Regions from separate parts of the Streptomyces sp. NPDC050535 genome, predicted to be linked through region 1. Evidence: riboswitches for the same ligand, from Rfam matches in the RefSeq annotation. Region 1 holds a riboswitch; each other region holds the start of a gene.

Evidence for each region. Region 1 has a riboswitch for thiamine pyrophosphate ahead of thiC (phosphomethylpyrimidine synthase ThiC). Riboswitches for the same ligand answer to the same signal wherever they lie in the genome.
Region 2: another riboswitch for thiamine pyrophosphate. It lies ahead of ACIBLC_RS20310 (thiamine ABC transporter substrate binding subunit); the one in region 1 lies ahead of thiC (phosphomethylpyrimidine synthase ThiC).
Region 3: another riboswitch for thiamine pyrophosphate. It lies ahead of thiO (glycine oxidase ThiO); the one in region 1 lies ahead of thiC (phosphomethylpyrimidine synthase ThiC).

What each region holds. Positions count from the first base shown of each region.
Region 1 covers NZ_JBITHE010000005.1:304,642-309,356, forward strand. Annotated here, with positions in the region: gene ACIBLC_RS14515 (IclR family transcriptional regulator) at 1-219, shown strand, start outside; gene ACIBLC_RS14520 (SsgA family sporulation/cell division regulator) at 319-756, shown strand; gene ACIBLC_RS14525 (YibE/F family protein) at 861-2,348, opposite strand; TPP riboswitch at 2,420-2,577, shown strand; gene thiC (phosphomethylpyrimidine synthase ThiC) at 2,570-4,393, shown strand; gene ACIBLC_RS14535 (VWA domain-containing protein) at 4,624-4,715, shown strand, end outside.
Region 2 covers NZ_JBITHE010000008.1:230,224-234,938, reverse strand. Annotated here, with positions in the region: gene ACIBLC_RS20315 (ABC transporter permease) at 1-1,303, opposite strand, end outside; gene ACIBLC_RS20310 (thiamine ABC transporter substrate binding subunit) at 1,279-2,370, opposite strand; TPP riboswitch at 2,451-2,569, opposite strand; gene rlmN (23S rRNA (adenine(2503)-C(2))-methyltransferase RlmN) at 2,604-3,710, opposite strand; gene ACIBLC_RS20300 (phosphatidate cytidylyltransferase) at 3,791-4,715, opposite strand, start outside.
Region 3 covers NZ_JBITHE010000009.1:56,068-60,782, reverse strand. Annotated here, with positions in the region: gene thiE (thiamine phosphate synthase) at 1-456, opposite strand, end outside; gene ACIBLC_RS21140 (Rv2175c family DNA-binding protein) at 548-919, opposite strand; gene ACIBLC_RS21135 (NAD(P)/FAD-dependent oxidoreductase) at 1,057-2,226, opposite strand; gene ACIBLC_RS21130 (hypothetical protein) at 2,322-2,720, opposite strand; TPP riboswitch at 2,773-2,886, shown strand; gene thiO (glycine oxidase ThiO) at 2,884-4,098, shown strand; gene thiS (sulfur carrier protein ThiS) at 4,095-4,307, shown strand; gene ACIBLC_RS21115 (thiazole synthase) at 4,311-4,715, shown strand, end outside.

The sequences.
Region 1 (4,715 bases):
CTGGAACGCGTAGGGCGGATGGAACCCCTGATCGAGCGACAGGAGTACGCCCTGGGCACCGTCTGCGCCGCGATTCCCCTCACCGTCGGCAACACCGCGTCGACCATGGCCATCTCCGTGCCGTCGCACCAGGCGGACCGACTCCTCCCCGCAGCACGCCAGTTGCAAGGGGAAATCGGCAGGCTGCTGGGGACACTCGCCATCTCTATCAGTATCTGAAAACTCACTCCTTGTAATCCGTCGTATACGTTGAGCAAGATTCCAGCAGTGTCAGGGGGATGATTCCTGGCCAGTCGACGGCAAACTCCGGGGTAGGCGATGCGCGAGTCGGTACAGGCAGAGGTCATGATGAGCTTCCTGGTGTCGGAGGAGCTCTCCTTCCGCATTCCGGTGGAACTGCGATACGAGACCTGTGATCCGTACGCGGTGCGGCTGACCTTTCATCTGCCCGGCGACGCGCCCGTGACCTGGGCGTTCGGTCGGGAGTTGCTGGTCGACGGCGTGGGCCGGCCGTGTGGCGACGGCGATGTGCACATCACTCCCGCCGACCCGGACGCGTTCGGCGAGGTCCTGATCCGGCTTCAGGTGGGCGGCGACCACGCGCTGTTCCGGTCCGGTGCGGCGCCGCTCGTGGCGTTCCTCGACCGGACGGACAAGCTGGTGCCGCTCGGGCAGGAGCGTGCCCTCGCCGACTTCGACACCCATCTCGACGAGGCGCTGGACCGCATCCTGGCGGAGGAGCAGAGCGCGGGCTGAGCGGTCACCCTCGGTCCAGAGTGGCGTAACGCTTCCTCCGAGGCGGCCCCGGAGCGGACAGCGGCCGCACGGCTCCCGGCAAGTCGCCTGGAAGCCGCGGGACTTCAGTGCTTGCGGCGGCGGCCCTTCCCACCCCGTACCGGCGTCCTGGCGGCCCCCACAGGCTCCCCAGGGCCGTCCGGAGTCCCTGGCCGGACCGCGCCCCCCGCACGGTCGGCGGAGACCACCAGGGCGGCCAGTGCGGTCGTGACCGGCACGGCGGCGACCAGGCCGATCGACCCGACCAGGGTGCGCACGATCTCCTCCGCGACCAGTTCGCTGTTGGCGACAGCTCCCACGCTGCTCTGCGCGATCGAGAAGAGCAGCAGCAGGGGCAGCGCCGCGCCCGCGTAAGCCAGGACGAGCGTGTTGACGACCGAGGCGATGTGGTCACGGCCGATCCGGATGCCCGCGCGGTACAGCCCCCGCCAGCCCATCGCCGGATTCGCCTCGTGCAGCTCCCAGACCGCGGAGGTCTGCGTCACCGTCACGTCGTCGAGTACACCGAGCGAACCGATGATCACGCCCGCGAGCAGCAGACCGCTCATGTCGATGGACGGATACAGGCCGTGGATCAGACCGGTGTTGTCGTCCGTGTTGCCGGTCAGCGCGGCCCAGTCGATGAACACCGAGCCGAGCACGCCGATGAGCAGCAGCGAGAGCAGTGTGCCGATCACCGCCACCGATGTCCGGGCCGAGAGGCCGTGGCACATGTAGAGCGCGATCAGCATGATGGCGCTGGCCCCGACGACGGCCACGACCAACGGGTTCGAACCCTGAAGGATCGCGGGCAGGATGAAGAACGTCAGGATCAAGAAGCTGACGGCCAGCGCGACCAGCGCCATGACGCCGCGCAGCCGGCCCACCGCGACGACGATCAGCGCGAAGATTCCGGCGAGCACCGCCATCGGGATCTTGCGGTTCACGTCACTGACGGAGTACTGCAGGTCCTTGGGCGCGGAGGGCTCGTACGCGACCACGACCTTCTCGCCCTCGTGCAACTGCCGTGACTGGTCCGGCTGAACGATCTCGGTGAACGTACGGCCCTTGTCGCTGCCGGTGTCGACCCGGATCGTCGCCTTCTTGCAGTCGCCCGTCGCTTGCTGCTGCGCGGAGGAACCCTCGGCGGTGGAGGTGTCGCCGGTCGGGGTCTCCCCCGAGGCGTTCGCGGAGTCGCAGTCCACCTTGTCGACCTTGGTGACCGTCGCCTGCTGGGTCTGCCGGTCGAAACCGACGCCGGTGCGCTCGTGTCCGGGTGCGCCGCCCGGCCAGAGCACCACGAGCCCCACGACGACCGCGACGGCGAAGGGGATCAGCACCGCGCCGATGACCTTGCGCAGGTGCTTGGAGACGGGAGCGGCGGGGCCATGGCTGTGACTGTGCGAATGACCGTGGCCGTCCCCCGGGCCCTGCCCGCCCCCGGATCCCCGTCCGCTGCCCGGTCCTTGGCCGTCGCCGGGACCCCCGCCACCGCCCGGACCGTGTCCGTCGCCGGGGCCATGTCCGTGCGGCGGCTCGGACGGCGGAATAGGAGGCTGCTGCGTCGTGGTCACCGACCGATCATCGCAAGAACGCACGGGGCCCACTGTTCAGCGCGCCCGATGTGACGCTAGCGTGGAGGCACCTTTGCACACGCGGGAGCTCGGAGCACCGGGCTGAGAGGGCGCTGACCTTCGTCGTAGCGATGTTTCACATGAAACATCGGCCAGACGGAAGCCGCTGCGTCGACCGCCGAACCTGTTACCGGGTAATGCCGGCGTAGGGAGTAGGTCTCATGACCAACAAGGACGTAACAGGCACGCCTGCCTCCAGTCAGACGGACGGGGCTGGTTCCCCGTCGCCGAACGGTGAGGCCGGGCGGTCCATCGGCTGGCACAAGGCGTACGCCGGAGGGTCGCGCCCCGATCTGCGGGTGCCGGTCCGTCAGGTACACCTCACCAACGGGCAGTCCGTCACGCTGTACGACACCTCCGGCCCGTACACCGATCCGGCCGTCGACACCGACGTCTGCCGGGGCCTGGCGCCGCTGCGCGAGAACTGGATCATCGCCCGCGGCGACACCGAGGAGTACGCGGGCCGCCCGGTCCGCCCCGAGGACGACGGGATCAAGCACACCTCACCGCGCGGTGGCCTGCGCAACCTCGACGCGGTCTTCCCTGGCCGGCCGCGCCAGCCGCGCCGGGGCCGCTCCGGACAGGCCGTGACACAGCTCGCTTACGCCCGTCGCGGCGAGATCACGCCCGAGATGGAGTTCGTGGCGGTCCGCGAGAACGTCGAGGCGGAGGTCGTACGCGAGGAGATCGCCGCCGGACGCGCGGTACTGCCCGTGAACGTCAACCACCCGGAGATCGAGCCGATGATCATCGGCAAACGGTTCCTGGTGAAGGTCAACGCCAACATCGGCAACTCCGCGGTCACCTCCTCCATCGAGGAGGAGGTGGACAAGATGACCTGGGCGACCCGCTGGGGCGCCGACACGGTCATGGACCTGTCCACCGGCCGCAACATCCACACCACCCGCGAATGGGTACTGCGCAACTCCCCCGTGCCGATCGGCACCGTGCCGCTCTATCAGGCGTTGGAGAAGGTGGACGGCCGCGCCGAGGAGCTGACCTGGGAGATCTACAAGGACACGGTCGTCGAGCAGGCCGAGCAGGGCGTGGACTACATGACGGTCCACGCCGGGGTGCGCCTGCCGTTCGTCCCGCTCACCGCGAACCGCAAGACCGGCATCGTCTCGCGCGGCGGCTCGATCATGGCCGCCTGGTGCCTGGCCCACCACCAGGAGAGCTTCCTCTACGAGAACTTCGAGGAACTGTGCGAGATCCTCGCGGCGTACGACGTCACGTACTCCCTCGGCGACGGGCTGCGGCCAGGGTCGATCGCGGACGCCAACGACGCCGCGCAGTTCGCGGAGTTGAGGACTCTCGGGGAACTCAACAGGATCGCGAAGCGTTTCAATGTTCAGACCATGATCGAAGGCCCGGGACATGTCCCGATGCACAAGATCAAGGAGAACATCGACCTTCAGCAGGAGATCTGTGATGAAGCTCCGTTCTATACGCTCGGCCCGCTGACGACGGACGTCGCGCCTGCGTACGACCACATCACCTCCGGCATCGGTGCCGCGATGATCGCCTGGTGGGGCACGGCCATGCTCTGCTACGTCACGCCCAAGGAGCACCTGGGCCTGCCGAACCGTGACGACGTCAAGACCGGGGTCATCACCTACAAGATCGCCGCCCACGCGGCCGACCTCGCCAAGGGTCACCCGGGCGCGCAGGACTGGGACGACGCACTGTCCGACGCCCGCTTCGAGTTCCGCTGGGAGGACCAGTTCAACCTGGCCCTCGATCCGGACACGGCACGGGAGTTCCACGACGAGACGCTGCCGGCCGAGCCCGCCAAGACGGCTCACTTCTGCTCCATGTGCGGGCCGAAGTTCTGCTCGATGAAGATCAGCCACAGCATCACGGAGCAGTTCGGTGGCACGGCCGCCGCGGGAGCGTCCGCCGAGGAGGTCGCCGAGGGGATGCTGCTGAAGTCGAAGGAGTTCGCGGCGAGCGGGAACCGGGTGTACCTGCCGATGGCGGACTGACCCGGAAGCGGCACCCGTTCCTTCTCCGCGCCCCCGGACCCGGTCACCACGGCCGGGGGCGCGGAGAAGGCCGACGTGCTGACACGGATACGGCACGAAGGCCGCACGGAAACCACCGACGACGTTCCGACAGCCGGTCGAGACGTTGTACCGACAGCTGTACCAGGCGTTGTACCGACAACCGGTCCAGGCGTTGCCATACGGACGGGTTCTCTCGGCAGACTTGGCGCATGACATCCACATCGATGAGCAAGGGCGCCAATCTTCCGGTCGACGCCGGGGCCGTACACGCCGTGCTCGGCTGGTCCGGGGCGCCCGGCGC
Region 2 (4,715 bases), on a different contig from region 1:
CGACGAGCGCCTGCGCGAGCGGCACCAGGATCCAGCTGCTTCTGAGGTTGAGCGGCGGTTCGTCGAGCGCGATCAGGAACCCGAACCCGACGGTCACCGCCGACACGCCGAGCGGCAGCATCAGCAGCGCGTCGAAGCCTCGTACGAGACGGCCCGCCCGCCTGGTGAGGGCCGCGGCCGCCAGACCGCCGATCAGCACGGCGATGGCGGTGGCGGCGAGCGCGTACTCCAGGGAGTTGCCGATCGCCTCGATCGGCGCGACGAGGAAGATACCGCTGTCATCCGAGGTCAAAGCCCGGTAATACCCGAAGTCGGGCGCGTCCAGGGACCGTTGGACCAGCACGCCGAGCGGCAGCACGAGAAGCACGGCGATGGTCGCGAGCACTCCGGCGAGCAGCGCCCACTGCCCGGCCCCGCTCGGCCGGCGGGCGGTCACTTCCGGGGGCACCAGACGCAGGGCGGTCTCCCGGCGCCGTACGGTCCGGGCGTGCACGGCGAGGATCGCGCCCACCGCCACGAACTGGATGATCGTCAGCACCGCCGCCGTGGAGAGGTCGAAGATCTCCGAGGTCTGCCGGTAGATCTCGACCTCGAGAGTCGAGAAGGTGGGACCGCCCAGGATCTGCACCACACCGAAGGAGGTGAACGTGAAGAGGAAGACCATCAGCGCGGCGGCGGCCACGGCCGGGCTCAGGGCCGGCAGCGTCACCTTCCGCCAGGCCGCGAACCGGGAGGCGCCGAGCATCCTGGCGGCCTCCTCCTGTCGCGGGTCGAGCTGCGACCAGAGACCGCCGACCGTGCGGACGACGACCGCGTAGTTGAAGAAGACATGGGCGAGCAGGATCGCCCAGACGGTCGTGTCGAGCCGTACGCCCCACAGTTCGTCCAGGAGTCCGCCCCGGCCGACGAGGGCGAGGAACGCTGTCCCGACGACGACTGTCGGCAGCACGAACGGCACGGTCACCACCGCGCGCAGGATCTGCTTGCCCCTGAAATCGAAGCGCGCGAAAACATACGCGCCGGGGAGCGCGATCAGCAGCGTGAGCGCGGTCGAGGCGAGCGCCTGCCAGGTGGTGAACCACAGCACGTGCCGGATGTCGGACTGCGCGAGGACATCCCGGATCCGGCCGAACTGCCAGACCCCGTCGACCTTGAGACCGCGGGCCACGATCGCCGCCACCGGGTAGGCGAAGAAGACGCCGAAGAACGCGACGGGCAGGGCCATGAGCCCGAGCCGCGCCGCGCCTCCCCGACGGGACTTCCCGCGCACCCGGGGCGTTACTTCAGTACGAGTGAGGTCCACGACTTGACCCACTGGTCACGGTTGTCGGCGACCTTGGCCGGGTCCATGGTCTCGGGGTCCTTGGCCTGCGGACCGAACTCCGTGAACTCGGCCGGCACCGTGGCCCCCTCGACCACCGGGTACACGAACATGTTCAGCGGCATGTCCTCCTGGAATTTCTTGGTGATCAGGAAGTCGAGGAGAGCCTCACCGCCCTTGGTGTTCCCGGCGTTGCTCAGCAGCCCCGCGTACTCGACCTGCCGGAAGCAGGTGCCGGCCGCGACGCCGGTCGGCGCGGTCTTCGGCTTCGGGTCGGCGTAGATGACCTCGGCGGGTGGCGAGGAGGCGTACGAGACGACCAGCGGCCGGTCCGCCTTGGCCTTCTTGCCTCCGGCCGACCCGGAGAACTCCTCGTTGTAGGCCTGCTCCCAGCCGTCGACGACCTTGACGCCGTTGGCCTTGAGCTTCGTCCAGTAGTCCTGCCAGGCGTCGTCGCCGTACTTCGCCGCCGTCCCCAGCAGGAAGCCGAGGCCGGGCGAGGACGTCGAGGCGTTCTCGGTGACCAGCAGGTTCTTGTACTCGGGCTTGACGAGATCGGCGAAGGACGCCGGCGGAGCCAGCTTGTGCTCGGTGAAGTAGGCCTTGTCGTAGTTGACGCAGATGTCGCCGGTGTCGATGGGCGTGACCCGGTGCTCGTCCCCGTCGACCCGGTACTCCGGGAGGATCTGGTCCGAGCCCTTGGCCTCGTACGACTGGAAGAGCCCGTTGTCGAGCGCCCGGGACAGCAGGGTGTTGTCGACGCCGAAGAAGACGTCGCCCTGCGGGTTGTCCTTGGTGAGGATCGCCTTGTTGACGGCCTGCCCGGCGTCGCCGTCCTTGAGCACCTTGACCGTGTACCCGGACTCCTTCTCGAAGGCGCTCAGCACGTCCTTGGAGTACGTGAAGGAGTCATGACTGACGAGGGTCACGGTCTTGGAGTCACCGCCGCTTCCGGAACCTGACTCTGTCGAGCCGCACCCGGAGAGCGTGACGAGCCCCAGCCCCAGACCGACGAGACCGACGGCCGTGATCGTCTTCTTCTTGCTCACTGAATTCCTCCTGGGATGACCAGGAAGAGACGCGGCCCTGCCCCGGAACCTGTCGGAGGTGCCGGGGCAGGGCGCAACAGCTTGAGTATTGACCGAACTTCCTACCCAGAATGACCTGGGCAAGGTTCTGAGGGTCTGCGGCCCACCGGTGACCCGGCTGCCGCACTCTCAGCGCTGTGGCGCTCCCCTGTCGGAATATGAAGATGTGGATTTCGCGGTTGTTCCCCGCCAGGTTACCGCTCGGTGGCCGCGAGCTGTCCGCACGCCCCGTCGATCTCCTGGCCACGGGTGTCCCGGACGGTGACCGGCACCCCGTGGGCCGCGATCGCGTCGACGAACGCCTTCTCGTCCTCGGGCCGCGAGGCGGTCCACTTCGAACCCGGCGTGGGGTTCAACGGGATGAGGTTGACGTGCACGGGCTTGCCCTTGAGCATCCGCCCGAGCCGGTCACCACGCCATGCCTGGTCGTTGATGTCCCTGATCAGCGCGTACTCGATGGAGAGCCGGCGCCCCGACCTGGCCGCGTACTCCCAGCCGGCGTCCAGCACCTCCCGCACGTTCCACCGCGTGTTCACGGGGACGAGGGTGTCACGCAGCTCGTCGTCGGGCGCGTGCAGGGAGATGGCGAGGCGGCACTTGAAGCCCTCGTCGGAGAACCGGTTGATCGCCGGGACAAGCCCGACGGTCGACACGGTGATGCCCCGCTGCGACAGGCCGAGCCCGTCGGGCTCGGGGTCGGTGAGGGCGCGGATCGCTCCGACCACCCTCTTGTAGTTGGCGAGCGGCTCGCCCATGCCCATGAAGACGATGTTGCTGAGCCGCGCCGGACCACCCGGGATCTCGCCGTCCCTGAGCGACCGCATGCCGTCCACGATCTGGTGCACGATCTCGCCGGTGGACAGGTTCCGGTCGAGCCCGGCCTGCCCGGTCGCGCAGAACGGGCAGTTCATCCCGCAGCCGGCCTGCGAGCTGATGCACATGGTCACCCGGTCCGGGTACCGCATCAGCACGGACTCGACGAGCGTCCCGTCGAAGAGCCGCCACAAGGTCTTGCGGGTGGTCTCCTGGTCGGTCGACAGATGCCGCACCACCGTCATCAGCTCGGGAAGCAACGCCTCCTGGAGCTTCCCGCGCGAGGCGGCCGGAATGTCCGTCCACTGCTCGGGATCGTGCGCGAACCGCGCGAAGTAGTGCTGCGAGAGCTGTTTGGCACGGAACGGCTTCTCACCAACCGCGGCAACGGCCTCTTTACGCTCGGCAGGCGTGAGATCGGCAAGGTGCCGCGGCGGCTTCTTGGCTCCGCGCGGGGCGACGAATGTAAGTTCTCCAGGATTAGGCATGGCCGTACCAGTGTCGCAGACATAGGAACAGGGGCTCGCCGCCCTGTGGACAACGAGCCCCCGAACGACGAACCCGCAGGTCAGCCGGACCCGACGAAGAGCACCAGCAGCAGCCACACGACCGGAGCCGTGGGCAGCAGGGAGTCCAGCCGGTCCATGATGCCGCCGTGTCCCGGCAGCAGCGTGCCCATGTCCTTGATGCCGAGGTCCCGCTTGATCATGGACTCGCCGAGGTCCCCGAGCGTGGCGCTGGCCGCGACCGCGAGGCCGAGGAGCAGTCCCTGCCACCAGGTGCCGTCGTCGATCAGGAACTCCATCAACAGCGCACCCGCCGCCATCGCGAAGGTGACCGCTCCGAGCAGGCCCTCGCGGGTCTTGCCGGGGCTGATGCGCGGCGCCAGCTTGTGCTTGCCGAAGCGCCAGCCGATCGCGTACGCGCCGGTGTCGCTGACCACGGCGAGCAGCAGGAAGGTGAGCACCCGCCGTGAACCGTCGTCGGCCGCGAGCATCAGCGCGACGAACGTGGCCAGGAACGGGATGTAGAAGGCCGCGAAAACGCCGGCCGTGACGTCCTTGAGGTAACCCTCAGGAGGCTCCGTCATACGCCAGACCAGGACGGCCAGCGCGGTGAGTGCCATCGCCACCCAGGCGCCCTCGGCGCCCCGTACGTAACCGGAGACGACCATCGCCGCACCGCCGAGCGCCAGCGGCACGAGGGGCGCCTTGATGCCCTTGCGCTCCTCGAGCCGGGAGGTGAGCTCCCACAGCCCCACCACCACGGCGACCGCTATCACGCCGATGAAGACGGCCTTGACGATGAGCAAGGACGCGACGATCACCACACCGAGCCCGACAGCCACCCCTATGGCCGCGCCCAAGTCGCGTCCCGCAGTCTTCTTCTGCGGTGCGGGGGCGGGCTGTGGGGCGCTGGGCATGGGCTCCTGCGGCTTCTGCGACGGGCCCCCGAAGGGCGGCGCCGTCGCCGACGAGTCGTCGCGGAACAGG
Region 3 (4,715 bases), on a different contig from region 1:
TGCGTGGCGGCCGGGCTTGGTGGGGGTCGGCCAGCAGGGGCCGGTGCAGAAGTAGTCCACGCCGTCCTGGACGGCGGCCGCCGCGGCCTCGGACTCGGCGTGTGTGGAGCGGCCTATCAGGACCCGGTCGCCGAGGACGGCGCGGGCCGCGGGGACCGGCAGGTCGCCCTGGCCCAGGTGCAGCACGTCGGCGCCGGCCGCGTGCGCCACGTCCGCCCGGTCGTTGACGGCGAGGAGCCTGCCGTGGCGGGCGCAGGCGTCCGCGAAGACCTGGAGGTGCTCCAGCTCCTCGGCCGCCTCCATGCCCTTGTCGCGCAGCTGCACGATGTCGACGCCGCCCGCCAGGACCGCGTCCAGGAACTCGGCGAGGTCGCCCTGGCGCCGGCGGGCGTCCGTGCACAGGTAGACGCGGGCGTCGGCGAGCCGGGCGCGGACGGTGGCGGCGGTGTCGGGCATGCGTGTGTCCCCCGTTGTCGTTGCGTGCGGACCACGGCGGCCGGGGTGGTCCATGGCCGCCGTGGTCCGAACGTCGGACGGTCTGTTCAGGTCAGACGGCGAGCGCCTGGGCGCGACGCTTCACCTCCGTGCCGCGATTCTCGCTGAGAGCCTGCGCGGGGGTGCCGGGCAGGCTCGGGTCGGGGGTGAAGAGCCACTCGAGCATCTCTTCGTCGGAGAAGCCGTCGTCCCGCAGGAGCGTCAGGGTGCCTGTCAGGCCCTTGACGACCTTCTGCTCGGCCCCGTCGACGAAAGCGGCGGGGACGTGCAGCGCGCGGTTCTCACCACGGCGTACGGCGATCAGCTGGCCCTCCCTGACCAACTGCCGGACGCGGGTCACCTCGACACCGAACTGCTCGGCGATGTCGGGGAGAGTGAGCCAGGCGGGGACGAGAGCATCGATCTTTGCGTCAATCTCGGTCACAGGACAAGCCTGCCATCCCGGACTGACACTCGGTAGCCGAGCCCCGTCAGGAACGGGTCGGCGCGCGGCCGAATCGCCCGCCGAGCTGCCGGATCGCCCGCCCCGCGGCGGTTGCGCCCTCGGCGAACCAGGCCCCGCTACGGCGTGAGCGTCGCCGTCTTCAGCGGTCGCGACGGGTCCGACAGCAGCTCCGGGTCCATCGGGGTGCCCGCCTCGATGACTTTCCGGCCCTGGGCCAGGTCCCGGGGCCGGCCGACCGCGAGGAGGGCGACCAGTCGGCCGTCGTGGAGCCAGCAGACCGACCAGGCGGCGCCGGTCGGGTCGCCGCGCCACACGGTGGTGTCGGCGGGGGCGTGGTGGCCGACGTACTGGACGAAGCGGCCGAACTGCTCGGACCAGAAGTACGGGACGGGGTCGTACGCCACCGGGGACTCGCCGATGATGTTGGCCGCCACCGTGCGCGGGCCCTGGAGGGCGTTGTCCCAGTGGTGGACCAGAAGGCGGCCCTCGTAACGCCCCGAAGGGAAGGAAGCGCAGTCGCCGACCGCGAAGACGTCCGGCAGGGAGCTGCGCAGATGGTCGTCGGCCACGACCTCGCGGTGGGCGCCCAGCTCGATGCCGGAGCCGCTGAGCCATTCGGTGGCGGGGCGCGCGCCGATGCCGACGACGACGGCGCCCGCGGGTACCCGGGTGCCGTCGTCCAGCACCACCGCGCCCGGCTCGACGCGCTCCACGCGCGCGTGGGTGCGCAGCGAGGCCCCGCTGTCCGCGTACCAGGCGGCCATAGGCGCGGCGACCTCGGCGGGCAGCGCACCGGCGAGGGGCCGGTCGGCAGCCTCGACGACGGTCACGGCGCACCCCGCCTCACGCGCGGCGGTGGCGAACTCGGCGCCGATCCAGCCCGCCCCGACCACCACGATGTCGTGCTGCCGGGCGAGCACGGGGCGCAGCCGCTCGGCGTCGTCAAGGGTGCGCAGCAGATGAACCCCGGGGACACCCTCCGTGCCCGGCAGCCGGATGGGTTCCGCGCCCGTGGCGATGACCAGGGCGTCGTACGGCACCGGGCCGGTGTCGGTGTCCAGTTCGTGGTCCCCGGGGCGTACACCGAGCGCCTCGTTGCCGAGCCGCAGTGCGATGCCCAGTGCCTCGAAATCGACATCGAAGGCGGATCCCTCGGTCTTGCCGAGCAGCACGGCCTTGGACAGCGGTGGCCGGTCGTACGGCTGGTGCGGTTCCGCGCCGATCAGTGTCACGTCGCCGGCGAAGCCCTGTTCCCGCAGGGCGACCGCGGTCTGCACGCCCGCCATGCCGGCACCCACGATGACGACCTGTCGTACCGCCCGCTCCTGAACCCGCGTCTTCTCGGTCACCTGATCACCATAGTCAGCTGACAGATTGTCAGTCAGGGGGCGGGCTCGGTGACCTGCTCCACACCGCCCGCCACGACCTGCTCGGCGTCGCCCGCCCCGGTCTCCTCCACGACGCTGGTCCCGCTGCCGCGCTGCGACTCCCACTCCCAGGTCTCCTCCAGGCGTACGCGCCCGTCGGGCAGCTCCGTCACGCGCGACACGCAGTGCCCCGAGGAGGTGCTGCCGTCGTGCTTGAGCTGTACGTACCGGAAGTCGAGACGGTCGCCCTCGCGGGTGCCCACGAGGTGCCCGCGTACGACGTCGCCGCCCGCGTAGTCGGCCCAGATCACGCCTTCCCGCTCGCGGTAGGTGAAGCGGGTGCGGGTACCCACCTGTCCGGGTGCCTGGTCGGCGACCGGGGCCAGGACGAGGCCGTCGAGCGAACGGGCCATGGGCGGAGGCTCCCTTACTGAGACATACGGCAGCGGGCTACGCTGGCCAACGTAAGGCACTCGCGGGAGTCCGGACGCACCGGGCTGAGAGGGAGGCTGGAACGGCCTCCGACCGTACGAACCTGATCCGGGTCATGCCGGCGAAGGGAGGGGCTGGACGCCCATGTCGCGTACACCATCGGACGCGTTCCACACATCTCGCACGTCCCGCACACCCCAGGCATCAGACACCTCGGACGTCCTGGTCGTCGGGGGCGGGATCATCGGGCTGGTGACGGCCTGGCGGGCGGCGCAGCGCGGGTTCACGACCGCGGTCGTCGACCCCGAGCCCGGCGGCGGCGCCGCGCAGGTCGCGGCCGGAATGCTCGCCGCCGTCACCGAACTGCACTACGGCGAGCAGACCCTGCTGGGCCTCAATCTCGCCTCCGCGCGGCGCTATCCGGACTTCGCCGCCGAGCTCACCGAGGCGACCGGCCAGGACCTCGGCTACCGCCGGTGCGGCACCCTGGCCGTCGCGCTGGACGCCGACGACCGTGCCCACCTGCGCGAACTGCACGCCCTGCAACGTCGGTCGGGGCTCGACCCGGAGTGGCTCAGCGGCCGTGAGTGCCGTCGCCTGGAGCCGATGCTCGCGCCCGGCGTACGCGGTGGCCTGCGCGTCGACGGCGACCACCAGGTCGATCCGCGCCGGCTGGCGAAGGCTCTGGTCACGGCGTGCGAAAGGGCCGGGGTGGTGTTCCGCCGGACGTGGGCCGAGCGGCTCGCCGTCGCGGCGGACCGGGCCACCGGAGTCGTCATCACGGACGGCACCGAGCTGTCGGCGGAGCAGGTGGTGCTGGCCGCGGGCAGCCTCAGCGGGCGTCTCGCGGGCGTTCCGGAGGCCGTGCTGCCGCCCGTGCGCCCGGTGAAGGGGCAGGTGCTGCGGCTGACCGTGCCGAAGCGGTACGCGCCCTTCCTGAGCCGTACCGTGCGCGCCGTGGTGCGCGGCAGCCAGGTCTATCTGGTGCCGCGCGAGAACGGCGAGCTCGTGGTCGGCGCGACCAGCGAGGAGCTGGGCTGGGACACCACGGTGACCGCGGGCGGTGTGTACGAGCTGCTGCGTGACGCCCATGAGCTGGTTCCCGGGATCACCGAGCTGCCGCTCACCGAGACCCGCGCCGGACTGCGCCCCGCGTCGCCCGACAACGCGCCGCTGCTCGGTCCGACCGAGCTCGACGGTCTCCTCCTCGCCACCGGGCACCACCGCAACGGCGTCCTGCTGACCCCGGTCACCGGCGACACGATGGCGCATGTCCTGACCACCGGCGAACTCCCGGACGTGGCAAGCCCCTTCACGCCCAAGCGCTTCAGCCCGGCCCGTACGGAGCAGCCCGCATGAGCGTCCTCGTCAGCGTCCTCGTCAACGGGGAGCGGCGGCGGATCGCCGCGGGCACCGCTCTCGACACCCTCGTCGCGGCGCTCACCCCGGCCCCGTCCGGCGTCGCCGCCGCCCTCAACGAGACCGTCGTCCCGCGCGGGCGGTGGTCGTCCACGTCCCTCTCCGAGGGAGACCGCGTCGAAGTCCTCACCGCCGTCCAAGGAGGCTGACCCATGGCCGACGATCCCTTCGTCCTCGGTGGTACGTCCTTCTCGTCCCGGCTGATCATGGGTACGGGGGGCGCGCCCAGCCTCGACGTCCTGGAGCGCTCGCTCGTCGCCTCCGGCACGGAGCTGACGACGGTCGCGATGCGGCGCGTAAACGCTTACGTGCACGGTTCGGTGCTGTCCGTGCTCGACCGGCTCGGCATCCGGGTGCTGCCGAACACGGCGGGGTGCTTCACCGCCGGCGAGGCCGTCCTGACCGCCCGCCTCGCGCGGGAGGCGCTGGGCACCGACGTGGTCAAGCTGGAGGTCATCGCCGACGAGCGCACGCTGCTGCCCGACCCGATCGAGCTTCTCGACGCGGCGGAGACACTGGTGGACGACGGGTTCACCGTGCTGCCGTACACGAACGAC